One region of the Sphingobium sp. PAMC28499 genome, then DNA from elsewhere that is predicted to be linked to it. Evidence: riboswitches for the same ligand, from Rfam matches in the RefSeq annotation. Region 1 holds a riboswitch; the other holds the start of a gene.
What was found. A riboswitch is a leader RNA that binds a small molecule or an ion and turns the genes downstream of it on or off. The one in region 1 is predicted to bind S-adenosylmethionine.

Region 1 (6,565 bases):
CAAGGGCCGCGACCTGGTGAATGGTCGCCCGGCCGAAATGACCATCAGCGAAGCGGAAATCTGCGACGCCCTGTCCGAACCGGTCGGCCAGATCGTGATGGCGGTGATGACCGCGCTGGAACAGACCGCGCCGGAACTGTCGTCCGACATCATTGACGAGGGCATCACCCTGACCGGCGGCGGCGCGCTGCTGCGCCGGCTGGATGAGGCGCTGTCCGAAGCCACCGGCCTGCCCGTGCGGATCGCCGACACGCCCCTGATGTGCGTCGCCATGGGCGCCGGCAAGGCGCTGGAAGACCGCGCCTATGAGGGCGTTCTGACCATGTCCTGACCGGCGCGCACCGCCCCGACGATGGTTGGCGGGCATCGCTTGCCCGCCCCGCCACATCGGCGCTTGCCAGCACCGCCAAATGCCGCCAAGCAAAGCCCCGGATAAAAGAGGATGAGCGGGCGGATGAGCTATTATGACGTTCTGATCGTGGGGGCCGGCCATGCCGGTGCGCAGGCGGCGATCTCGCTGCGGCAACACGGTTTCGAAGGCTCGGTCGGCATGATCGGCGACGAGAAGGATCCGCCCTATGAGCGCCCGCCCCTCTCCAAGGAATATTTCGCCGGCGACAAGAGCTTCGACCGTATCCTGATCCGCCCCGCCGCCTTCTGGGACGAGCGCAAGATCGACATGCTTCTGGGCAAGCGGGTCAGGAGCGTCGATCCGGTCGGCAAGTTCGTCACCGTCGGCGACGCGGAAATCGGCTATGACAAGCTGATCTGGTGTACCGGCGGCAGCCCCCGGATGCTCACCTGTAGCGGCGCCGAAGCCGCCAATGTCCATGCCGTGCGCCGCCGCGACGATGTCGACGCGATGATGGCGAAGATCGACAGCGTCAGCCATGTCACCATCATCGGCGGCGGCTATATCGGGCTGGAGGCGGCCGCCGTCCTCTCCAAGTTCGGCAAGACCGTCGTCCTGCTCGAAGCGCTCGACCGGGTGCTGGCCCGCGTCGCGGGCGAGGATCTGTCGCGCTTCTACGAGGCGGAGCATCGCGCCCATGGCGTCGATCTGCGCACCGGCGCAAAGATGGACTGTATCGCGGTCGAGGACGGCCGGGCCACCGCGGTGCTGATGCAGGATGGCGAGCGGATCGAGACCGACATGGTGATCGTGGGCATCGGCATCGTGCCCGAAACCGGCCCGCTGATCGCGGCGGGCGCGGCCGGCGGCAATGGCGTCGACGTCGACGAATATTGCCGCACCTCGCTGCCCGACATCTATGCCGTGGGCGATTGCGCGTCCCATGCCAACCGCTTTGCCGGCGGCGCGCAGATGCGCCTCGAATCCGTCCAGAACGCCAATGACCAGGCCAAGACCGCGGTGGCCCACATCCTTGGCAAGGAAGAAGCCTATGACGCCGTGCCCTGGTTCTGGTCGAACCAATATGATCTCAAGCTCCAGACCGTGGGCCTCTCGACCGGTTTCGACCAGACGGTACTGCGCGGCGATCCCGCCACCCGCAGCTTCTCGGTCGTCTATTTGAAGGGCGGCAAGCTGATCGCGCTCGACTGCGTCAATGCCGTCAAGGACTATGTCCAGGGCCGCGCCCATGTGCTGTCGGGCGCCCATCTCGATCCCGTGCAGCTGGCCGATGCCGGCATCCCGCTCAAGGAAGTGGGCCTCGCCTGATCGGTAGGCGACGACGCGACAATCGGATTTTCCTACGAAGTTCACAGTGTCGTCGCCCCGTTTTGCGCCATTTTCCACGCACAGGATCATCGGAAAGCGACGGCAGCGCGACAATCGCGCGCCTGTGAAGCGACACCGACGCGCCAGCGAAGCGACGATCAGGCTACCATGACGCGACAGACTTGTTGCGGCAGGACGCTGCAGCAAGGTCGATATCGGGGCAATGGGAGCGGCCAATTCCATCCCACAGGGTGGACCAGAAAAATGCCGAGTAGGAAAGACGGCCGGGAAGCGAGCGAACCCCGCCATTGCAGGCGTAGCGAAGCAATGAAGGTATCGGGTTTTGACGGCTGACGACCAAGAGCAGCCCTGTTCCCCCCCCCCCGCAGGCGGGAGGGGGTTGGGGGGTGGGATGGACGTCGCACAAGCCCACCCCGCTGCGACTAATGCGCTTCGCGCATAAGTCTCGCAGCCCCTCCCGCGTGCGGGAGGGGAATAGCGGAAAACCACCCAAATCCCCCCTACCCGCGAAACCGGGTCTCGCTTGCCAGTTCCCATGGTCCGCCGCGATAGTGCCAGGCGGCCAGGCCTGCGATTGCGATCGGGCGGGGATGGAAATCGGCGCGCAATCGGTCGGCCAGCGCCCGCGCAACCCTGGGCTCCACCTTGTTCTGCACGGTCAGATGCGGGCAAAAGCCGGCCTGGTCCTGCGGCGTCAGCAGGCCTGTGAAGGCGTCCGCCAATTCGTCCCGCAACGCCGCCAGATCGGGACTGTCGATGCGATAGGCGACCCCCTGCCCCAATAGCAGCACATCGCCCAGCCGCGCCCGTGGCGCCGGGCCGGCACATATCTGTTTCATCCGCGTCCTGAGTTCCGGCAGCAGCGAAGGCGGCAGATGATGGAACAGGGTGACATGCGCCGGCACCTGATTGCGTTCGGGCGGAAAATGGGCGCGGCGCAAGCCATCCGCCCAGGCGAAATCGGCGGCGCCCAGCAGCGCGGTGACAATGATCGGATCAGCCAGGACCGCCTCCCTGCAACGCGATGGCGGACTTTCGCCCGGCCGGGACAGGCTATATGATGACAGATGCCGCGCCCGGCAAGCAGGCGCGGCCCAGGAGGGGAAGCATCATGCGCGCACCGGCATCCTTCGTCATCATCGCCGTCATCCTGCTGCTATGGAACCTGATGGGGGTCGCCGCCTTCGTCATGCAATATGGCGCCGACCTCGGCGAACTCGCCAAAACCGATCCCGACACCGCACGCGTCTTTGCCCAGATGCCCGGCTGGGCCTGGGCCGTCTATGCGGTGGCGGTGGGCGCTGGCACGCTGGGCGCGATCGCCCTGCTGCTGCGCCGCCGCGTCGCGGTGCCGCTGTTCCTGCTGTCGCTGCTCGCGGTGATCGTCCAGTTCGGATACACATTCCTTCACACCGACCTGCTGGCGGTGAAGGGCGCGGGCGCGGCGATCTTCCCGACCGTCATCGTCCTGATCGGCATCGGCCAGTGGCTCTACGCCCGCAGTCAGGCGGCCAAGGGTCTGCTGCGCTGATCGGCGCCGATCAGGCCGCGCTCTGCAATATCTCCTGGCCGATCATGTCCACGTCGAACGGCGCGGTCTGGTAGAGGTCGTTGATCCAGTTGCCGAACAGCAGATGGGCATGGCTGCGCCAGCGATTTTCCGGCGGCCGGGTCGGGTCGTCATCCGGGAAATAATGGGCCGGCATCTGGCGGCCGCCGTCGCGCGCATATTCGTCGCCCAGGGTGCGCGTGTCATATTCGACATGGTTGAACATGTGCAGGAAGCCATGGCGCGGATCATGGACCAGGCAAGGCCCGGTCTCCGCGCTGTCGGCCAGCAGTTGCAGCCCGCGATCGAGCGGCAGCGATTCCCGCCTCACTTCCGACCAGCGCGACACGGGGATCGAGAAATCGTCGGAAAAGCCCCGCAGATAGGGCGAGGCCGGAGCATGGTTGCGATGGCGGAACACGCCGAACGCCTTGCGCTCCAGCGCATGTTTCTCGACCCCGTGGAAATGATGGAGCGCCGCCTGCGCCGCCCAGCAGATGCTGAGCGAACGATGCACATGGGTCTGGGTCCAGTCGAAGATCGCGCGCAGTTCCTGCCAGTAGCTCACCTCCTCGAACGGCAGATGCTCGACCGGCGCGCCGGTGATCAGGAAGCCATCGAACCGCTCGTCGCGCACATCGGTCCAGGCGCGGTAGAAGGACTGCATATGATCGGCGGAGGTGTTGCGCGACACATGGTCGCTGATCCGCACCAGCGTCAGTTCCACCTGCAACGGCGAGGCGCCGAGCAGCCGCGCAAGCTGCGTCTCGGTATCGATCTTGTTGGGCATCAGGTTCAGCAGCGCGATCCGCAACGGGCGGATATCCTGCCGCACCGCATCCGCCTCGCCCATCACGGCAACGCCCTCGGCTTCCAGCGTGCGGCGGGCGGGCAGGTCGTCGGCAATCTTGATCGGCACGTCTCGTCAGTCCTTCCTGGCGGGGCGACGATCGGTGGCTGAGGTCCGCTTTGTTGCCGGATCGGCCACATCCTCCCGGATCGGGAGTGCCACCTTGCCCGGAACGGCAGGTTGGCGTTGGGCGTCGCCCCAACTCTTGATGCTGCACTGTCCCTAGCGCGCGCCGGACCATGTGGCAAGCCCGGCTATATATCGGCCAAGCCGGGCTTTACAGCTCGCCCCGCGCGCGGCGGATCTCGAACCACTTCCGCACATTCTCATTATGCTGCTGATAGGTGTCGGCAAAGATATGGCCGCCCTTCCCGTCCGCGACGAAATAGAGCGCATTCGTCTCGGCCGGATGCAGCACCGCCAGGATCGACAGGCGGCCCGGATTGGCGATCGGCCCCTTGGGCAGGCCGGTCATGGCATAGGTGTTGTAGTCGTTGACGTCGGCGATCTCAGACTTCTTGATCCGGCGGCCGAGCGGCTTGCCCTTGGTGATCGGATAGATGATCGTCGGGTCGGCCTGCAGCATCATATTCTTGCGCAGACGGTTGCTGTAGACGCCCGCGACCATCGGCCGCTCCTTGGCGATCGCGGTTTCCTTCTCGACGATCGAGGCGAGGATGATCGCCTCCTGGGGCGACTTGGCGATCGTGTTGGGCGCGCGTTCGGCCCAGAGCTTCGCCAGCGCCTTGTCCATCGCCGCCTGCATCCGCTTCAATACGGCGGCGCGCGGCTCGCCCTTGTCGAAGGCATAGCTGTCGGGCAGCACGCTGCCCTCTTGCGGCACCGCGACTTCGCCGGTCAGCTCGTCATTCGCCATCAGCCGTTCCTGCACCAGGATCGACGGCATGCCTTCGGGGATGGTAACCAGCCGGGTCAGCGTCTTGCCGCCCTGCAGGATCGACAATATCTCGCGGTTGCTGGCGCCCTTGGGCACCACGAACTCGCCGGCCTTGATCGGCTTGGCGCCGCCAAAGACCTTCGCGCGGGTCAGGAAGGCATCGGCCGAACGCACCGCGCCGGCCGATTTCAGCAGCACCGCGGCATCGGACAGGGTCGATCCCTCCGGTACGACGATGCTGATATTCTGGGTGGCCGGCCCCGTCTCGGTCCAGCCATGAACGAAGCGGAAACCAACAAAGGCGACAACGGCCAGGCCGATCAGAAGGATGATGCAGCCCAGTCGCCGCACCGGATTTGCGCCGGATCGTCTTGCCATCATCCCAACTGCCCGACCCAAATAATGCCCAACCGGCTATGGCTTACATGATCCTCCCCTTTTTAGGGGAGGATCAGGCGTATCAGATCGCCTTCATGATGAGCGAGGCGTTGGTGCCGCCGAAGCCGAACGAGTTGTTCAGCACCGCGCGCACCTTGCGCTCCTTGGCGACGTGCGGGACCAAGTCCACGCCCTTGCAGCTTTCGCTCGGCTCGTCGAGGTTGAGCGTCGGCGGCACGATCTGGTCGCGCATGGCGAGGATGCAGAAGATGCTCTCCACCGCGCCCGCGCCGCCCAGCAGGTGGCCGATCGCCGACTTGGTCGACGACATCGACATGCTGCCCAGATGATCGCCGAACAGACGCTTGACCGCGCCCAGTTCCAGCTCGTCGCCCAGCGGGGTCGAAGTGCCATGCGCGTTCACATAGTCGATATCTTCCAGCGACAGGCCCGAACGCTTGAGCGCCATCTGCATCGAACGGAAACCGCCATTGCCTTCCGGGTGCGGCGCAGTGACATGATAGGCGTCGCCGGTCAGGCCATAGCCGATGACTTCGGCATAGATTTTCGCGCCGCGCGCCTTGGCCCGCTCATATTCTTCCAGCACGACCACGCCCGCGCCTTCGCCCATGACGAAGCCGTCACGGTTGACGTCATAGGGACGCGACGCCTTTTCCGGCGTGTCGTTGAAGCCGGTCGAGAGCGCACGCGCCTGGGCGAAGCCGGCGATGCCGATCGGGCAGATCGCGCTTTCCGCGCCGCCCGCCAGCATCACGTCGGCATCGTCCATCGCGATCATGCGCGCAGCGTCGCCGATCGAGTGGGCGCCGGTCGAGCAGGCTGTGACGACGGCATGGTTCGGACCCATCAGGCCGTATTTGATCGAGACCTGGCCCGAGATCAGGTTGATCAGGCGACCATGGACGAAGTGCGGCGAAACCCGGTTGGGGCCCTTGTTGGCCAGCACCAGCGATTCGCTTTCGATGCCCGGCAGGCCGCCGATGCCCGAACCGATCGAGCAGCCGGCGCGCAGGCGCTCTTCTTCCGACATATTGTCCAGGCCCGCGTCGCGCAGCGCCTGGCTGGCGGCGGAAATGCCATAGACGATGAACGGATCGACCTGGCGCTGGATCTTGTGGTCGACGTCCAGCGAGGCGTCATAGCCATATTCATGATCCGCCGGCTTCA
Region 2 (6,565 bases), 470 kb from region 1:
CGATCAGCCGGGCGATCACCACCATCTCCTCGCTGATGCCGCGCAGCGCGATCTGGTCCAGGATGCCGGCGTCGCGATCGGGCGCGACCAGCCGATCGACCGGCAGCAGGCTGGCGAGCAGCGCCGCGATCCACAGCATGCCGCCACCGGTGCGGGCGAGCAGGGCGGCGTCGGGACCGACCGCAAAGGGGTAGAGGCTGGCGACCAGCAACAGGAAGGCGACCGGCAGCCACAGTCCGGCCGAGCGCCAGGCCTGTCCCAGGTCGCGGGCGACGAGCAGGGCGATCAGTCGCATGACGCCTCCTGCGCCGGGTCCGGCACATGGGCGGCCATGGCGATCCGCACCGGATCGGTCAGCGGCAATGGCTGGTGCGAGGCGGCGACGACGATGCCGCCGGCCGCCAGATGGTCCGCCACCGCCGCGCCGAGCAGCGCGACCGACGCATCGTCCAGGCCATTGGCCGGTTCGTCGAGCAGCCAGATATCCGCGCCGCTGGCGATCACGCGGGCGAGCATGGCGCGCTTGCGCTGGCCGGTGGAAAGCATGCGCACGGGCACGTCGCGCAAGGGGGCGAGCGCCATGGCGTGGAGCGCGCGGTCGAGCGCGGCCGCATCAACCCGATCGAGCCGTGCCCAGAAGCCGAGCGCGCGGTGGAGCGGCAATTCCATGTCGAGCGCCAGCCGCTCGTCGGCCAGCGCGACGCTGCCCTGGCGGTCGATGGTCCCGGCATAGACGGGCAGCAGTCCGGCGCACTGGCGCAGCAGGCTCGACTTGCCGATGCCGTTGGCGCCGTGCAGCAAGGCGCTGCCGCCGGCCGCCAGCACCAGGTCGACGCCGGCAAAGAGCAGGCGTCCGCCGCGCAGACAGGCCAGGCCCGACAGGCGCAGCGCCGCGCCGCTCATGGGGCGACCATATCCTCCAGCACATGCATGTCGATGTCCGACAGGCCGAAATGATGGCCGACCTCATGCACCACGACATGGGTGATGAGCGCTTCGAGCGGCACGCCGGTCTCGACCCATTCGTCGAGCAGCGGGCGGCGGAAAAGATGCACGGTCGGCGGCAGGTCGCCGGTCTGCGCCTCCTGCCCGAAGGGACGGCCGCTATAGAGGCCGGTCAGGCCGAACGGATCGTCAATCTCCATCTCCTTCAGGATATCGGCGTCGGCGAAATCCTCGACCAGCATCACGACATTGGAGAGATAGGAACGGAACGGCTCGGGCAGGCGGCTCAGGGCCTCCAGCGCGAGTGTCTCGATTTCCTGTGGGGTAGGGGCGAAGCGGAACGATTGACCAGTGTCAGGCATGGCTGTCACATAGGCGAAAGAAATAACGCAGGATAGAGAAATGCTTGCCAGACTGAACGAAACGGAACGGGCGATCGCGCTGGCGGATTTGCCCGAATGGACGGCGGTCGCCGAACCGGACGGGATCGCGCGCAGCTTCACCTTTCCCGACTTCGTCGCCGCCTTCGGCTTCATGACGCGCGTCGCGCTGCTGGCGGAAAAGGCCGACCATCATCCCGAATGGTCGAACGTCTATAATCGGGTCGAAATCACGCTCACCACCCATGATGCCGGCGGCCTGTCGCAGCGGGACATCGATCTGGCGAAGGGGATAGAGGCGCTGCTGCGCTGATGCTTGACGCGGCATCGCCCGGCCGATAATCGCCCCGGCAACATCAAGAGTCGGGCCAACGTCCGACACCAACCTGCTCCCCGAGCAAGGTGGTGCCTTTCGAAAGAGGGGGATGTGGCCGGACCGGCAATCCAACGGGACATGCAGCCACGACGACGTTGATCCGATGCTTGGTCACACACCAGCAGACGGAAGCATGACGTGCCCATTTCCACACAGCAATTTGCCAGCGACAATTATGCCGGAGCCTGCCCCGAGGCGCTCGATGCGATGCTCGCGGCGAACAGCGGATCGGCGACGGCCTATGGCGAGGATGAATGGACGCAGCGCGCGGCCGACAATTTCCGCACCCTGTTCGGCGGCGATGCGGAGGTGTTCTTCGTCTTCAACGGCACGGCCGCCAATTCGCTGGCGCTCGCGGCGCTGTGCCAATCCTATCATAGCGTCATCTGTTCGGCCGCCGCCCATGTCGAGACCGACGAATGCGGCGCGCCCGAATTCTTCTCCAACGGGTCGAAGCTGCTCGCGGCAACATCCGTCGATGGCAAGCTGACGCCCGACGCGATCCGCCAACTGGCAACCAGCCGCTCCGACATTCATTTCCCCAAGCCGCGCGTCGTCACCATCACCCAGCCGACCGAGACCGGTCTGGTCTACACGATCGATGAAGTGCGCGCGATTTCTGCCGTGTGCCGCGAACTGGGGCTGAAACTGCATATGGACGGCGCGCGCTTCGCCCATGCCTGCGCCAGCCTGGGCTGTGACCCGGCGGAGATCAGCTGGAAGGCGGGGGTCGACGTGCTCTGCTTTGGCGGCACCAAGAATGGCATGGCCGTGGGCGAGGCGGTGATCTTCTTCGATCGCGCGCTGGCGCAGGATTTCGACTATCGTTGCAAGCAGGCGGGGCAACTGGCGTCGAAGATGCGTTTCCTGTCGGCGCCGTGGATCGGCCTGCTGGAAAGCGGCGCCTGGCTGCGCAACGCCCGCCACGGCAATGATTGCGCGCGCCGGCTGGCGGCGGCGATCGCCGACCTGCCCGATGTCAGCCCGATCTTCCCGGTGGAGGCCAATGCGCTGTTCCTGTCGGCCCCCGCGCCGGTGCTGGACGCGCTGCGCGCGCGTGGCTGGCGTTTCTACACCTTCATCGGCGGCGGCGCGCGATTCATGTTCGCCTGGGATGCGCAGGTGGAGCGGGTCGACGAACTGGCTCGCGACATCAGGGAAGCCTGCCTGGCGGTCGCCGCCTGACCACAAGCTGATCCGAATAGGCGCAAGGGCATGCGCGCGCGGGCGCGGGTGCGCGTTCGCCCATGTCCTTGTTACGATATCGAAATGTCATCATGCAGCGGGGTCGGATAGCGGGATGATCCGTTGAGGATGCTCCAAAGCGGATGATCTTGCCTGGTCCAGCCAATTGAAAAGAGGCGCTGATCCGGGCCTTCATCACGCCGCCGGCACAGGGGCCGGTGCGTGGACGGAGGCTGTCATGAAGAGGATCGGATGGTTGCTGCTGGGCGTCATGGCGCCGCAGCCGGGGCAGGCGCAGGAGGCGGCACCGATGGCCGAAGCGCGGGCGGCGATCGAGACCGCCGATCTGGCCGCGCTGCCGCCGGAGGTGCGCGCGGCGATCGGCCGGGCCTATTGGGCCACGGAGACGGTGCAGATACGGGGCGTCGAAAAGGTGAAGGGCCAGACGGTCGCTGCCAAGGAAATGGTTTTCAAGAAAAATTCGACGATCGAATTTACCGGCGCACACCCCTGGGTATTGTTGTTTGCCAGACGGATGCGGATCGAAGACCCACAATCTTTGCTGAGCATTCAACGCAACATGGCGCTGCTGGCAGGACCGAAGGGCCAAGCTGGCGCAACCGGCGCTGGCGGGCGCAAGGGCAAGCGCACGGGTGCAAATGGTGGTCCGGGTGGTCAGGGCGGCAGTGGCACCGATGGCCGCCCCGGTGGCACGATCGCGGTGCCCGACATCTATATTGTCGCTGGGCGGCTGGAGGCGATCAATACACCAGAGCAGATCAACCAGGCGCGCATTGCCGTTGATTTTCGAGGCGTGCCGGGCGGCGCGGGGGGAGCCGGCGGTTCGGGCGGCAAAGGCGGAGCCGGCGCGGATGGTAGAGGCGGACGAGCGAGTTGGAAGATCTGCAAGAGTGGCCCCGGCAATGGAGGCAATGGTGGGCGCGGTGGTTCGGGCGGGAATGGCGGCGCAGGGGGAAATGGCGGCAATGGCGGTCGTGTCTATGTCATCGGCCTGCCCGTGGTGACGGATATCTTTACCGCGGGTGACATTCTGACAAGTGGTGGAGCGGCTGGAAAAGGCGGCGGAGCGGGAGCCGCTGGTGCAGGCGGATCGCACGGATCGCATGGTTCGCGGCCGGGCATGTGTAGCGGCGGGCGCGATGGCGATGATGGCAAAGCGGGACGTGCCGGCCAAGCTGGGGGAAATGGCCAGATTGGCGGTCGTGGCAGCATCTATGCGTTCCGGCTGAACGCGCTTCAGTCGCTCGAAACGCCGCCTTCACCCTGAAGCGGCCTCAGGGTTCCTCACCCTCGATCCGGGCGTCATAGCTGCTCAGCGCGCTGATGACGTCCGGCATCTTTTCGTAGCGCTTGCGCAGCAAGGCGAGCTTCGCGTCGGTGCCGGAGCAGAGTTCCGCCACGCTTTCCTCGATATAGGCGCGCCGTTCCGCATCATAGGGTTCCTCGCCGCGAAAATGGTCGCAGCTGTCGCGGTCGACCATGAAGGCGGTGACTTCGCGCGGGAAGGGGGCGGGCTGGGCCGCGTTGCTGGACGGCGGCAGGTCGAGCGAATTGGTCGGGCCGGGCGGGCCGACGGTGACGATCGGCGCCGGGCGCGAGGGCAGGACGGCGGGGGGAGCGGGTGGTGGTGGATCGGGCTGGACGACGGCAACGGCCACCTGCTGCGGCGTGCTGACCGGGGCGGCCTGTGCGCTGTCATCGGGCGAGCCCTTGCAGCCGGTGACGAGCACCAGCGCCAGCATCATCGGAAACAGCTTCAAACGCCCCTTCACCCGATTTCCTCCCGCAGTCCGGCGATCAGATCCGCAACATGCGGCAAGCGCGACTCTTCCTCGTCGAGGATCGCCAGAAACGCCGCCCGCCTATAGTTGCGCAACGCCCCTTCGGGAAGACGGGTTGGGGCAGGAATTGCGGAAATTACGATATCCAGCAGACGCTCCACCCCATGGAGCCTGCCCCACAGATAGTCATTCTCCCGATAGACCCGGCTGAAGAAGGCGCCAAAATTGTTGAATTCTATGCCTTTTAGCGTGGCGTTGGCGCCGCCGGTGCGGATGGCGGTGCAATCTTCGGGCGAAATCCGATCGACCTTGATCGGATCATATTCATCGACAGCGTCACCCTGAAGCAACGGTAAGGTCGCGATGTCGGAGAAGGGGAAACCGAGATAGGCCAGCAACATGGTGCGGCGCCCCGCCTTGGGCAGGTTGGCGAGCGCCTCGGCCAGCAGCATGTCGGCTGCCTCGTCGCGGGCACGCAGGTCACGCGCCTGCGCCATCGCCTCCAGCGCGGCACCGGCGTCAGTCGGCACCTGCGCCGCAGCGGCGCGGACATGATCATTGTAGAAATCATTGCCCTCGCATTCGGTGTAGAGGGCGAGCGCGCGATAGATGGCGTCGTGCATCGCCTGCACCGCTTCGTTGTCGGCATCGGCCTCCAGTTCCAGCGTCTCGGCCAGCCGCCGCGCCAGGAAGCGCAGGCGGCGGATGCGGAAAGCCAGGTCATGGGTGCGGAAGAACAGGACGGGCGCGGCGGCGGAGCCGGCATCCTCGGTCAACTGGTCGGCGCCGATCGCGCGCACCTGCTTCCAGATCGCCTGGCGATAGGCTTCGCGCATCATCGGCGCATCCTCGCCGCTCAACTGGAACAGACGCGCGGCCAGATCCTCGACGATGCCCGACAGCTTGAGATGGGCATAAGCGGGGAAGGCGAAACCGGCCGAGGCGGCGGCGCGCTGCTGCGCCTTGCCGCGCCAGGCCGACAGGCGCGCCGGCGTCGGCCGGTCGAGGAACAGCATGCGGCCGATCGCCCCCTCCACTTCCGCCTCGATACCGGGGCGCAGCGCCTGGATGATCCGGCCCATGCGACGGATGCGGGCGGAATGGCGGTCGATCGCCTCCAGATTGTCGCGGATCGGCTGTTCGCGCGGAATGTCCGACAGCGCGCCGAAGATGGTGCGAAAAAAGCCCGGCAGTGGCGCATTCTCGCCGATCGGCGCGTCTTCCTCCTCGCCCTCGCGATTGAGGTGGATCGACCGGTGGCCGGGCTTGGGATCGATATAGACGAAGCGGCGGTCGACCTCGCGCCGCGACGGCCGGTTCTTGAGCGCGCCGATCGCCTGGGCGAAGGGGGCGTTGGCCAGCACCGATCCGTCGATCAGCACCGCGTCCTCCGCCTCGCCCCGTGCCGCCCGGCGGGGCAGCACGCGCGCCAGGAAGGCGTCGCGGCCGGGCCAGGCGCGGTGGCGGCGCTTCAATACCCGGTCCAGTTCGCGCACGGTGAAGGGCGGGAAGGCGCCGGGGAAGCTGGCGGTGGCGCGCGCGGCAAAGACCAGTTCGGCCGGATCGGCAAAGCCGCTGGCACTGCCGCCCCGGCCGCGAAAGCCGATCGACAGCCGATGCTCGGTCTCGATCACCTGGGGCGGGCTGTTGAGGCTCAGGCTCTGCACATGACCGTCGAAATCGGTGACGGTGACGAACAGGTCGAGCGGATGGCCGTCGGGCAGCAGCGACGGCCCGGCCGGTGTCGCCGCCATCGCGTCGAACGCGTCGAGCAGCATGGTCGAGAATATTTCCCCGCCAAAGGGCGGCTCGAACCAGCGCGAGCGGATGAAGCGCGACAATTTCATCCGCACCTCCTCGCGCGTGTCCGGGGCGAC

Region 2: linked by a shared signal. The riboswitch ahead of E5554_RS10510 (low specificity L-threonine aldolase) and the one ahead of metA (homoserine O-succinyltransferase) in region 1 are both predicted to bind S-adenosylmethionine.

What each region holds. Positions count from the first base shown of each region.
Region 1 covers NZ_CP039248.1:2,638,167-2,644,731, reverse strand. Annotated here, with positions in the region: gene E5554_RS12850 (rod shape-determining protein) at 1-331, shown strand, start outside; gene E5554_RS12845 (FAD/NAD(P)-binding oxidoreductase) at 455-1,681, shown strand; gene E5554_RS12840 (2'-5' RNA ligase family protein) at 2,203-2,706, opposite strand; gene E5554_RS12835 (sugar transporter) at 2,814-3,233, shown strand; gene metA (homoserine O-succinyltransferase) at 3,244-4,170, opposite strand; SAM-I-IV-variant riboswitch at 4,210-4,318, opposite strand; gene mltG (endolytic transglycosylase MltG) at 4,379-5,350, opposite strand; gene fabF (beta-ketoacyl-ACP synthase II) at 5,460-6,565, opposite strand, start outside.
Region 2 covers NZ_CP039248.1:2,163,334-2,169,898, forward strand. Annotated here, with positions in the region: gene E5554_RS10490 (heme exporter protein CcmB) at 1-295, opposite strand, end outside; gene ccmA (heme ABC exporter ATP-binding protein CcmA) at 286-903, opposite strand; gene E5554_RS10500 (metallopeptidase family protein) at 900-1,307, opposite strand; gene E5554_RS10505 (4a-hydroxytetrahydrobiopterin dehydratase) at 1,348-1,638, shown strand; SAM-I-IV-variant riboswitch at 1,674-1,782, shown strand; gene E5554_RS10510 (low specificity L-threonine aldolase) at 1,840-2,886, shown strand; gene E5554_RS23460 (hypothetical protein) at 3,125-4,174, shown strand; gene E5554_RS10525 (hypothetical protein) at 4,182-4,679, opposite strand; gene E5554_RS10530 (patatin-like protein) at 4,676-6,565, opposite strand, start outside.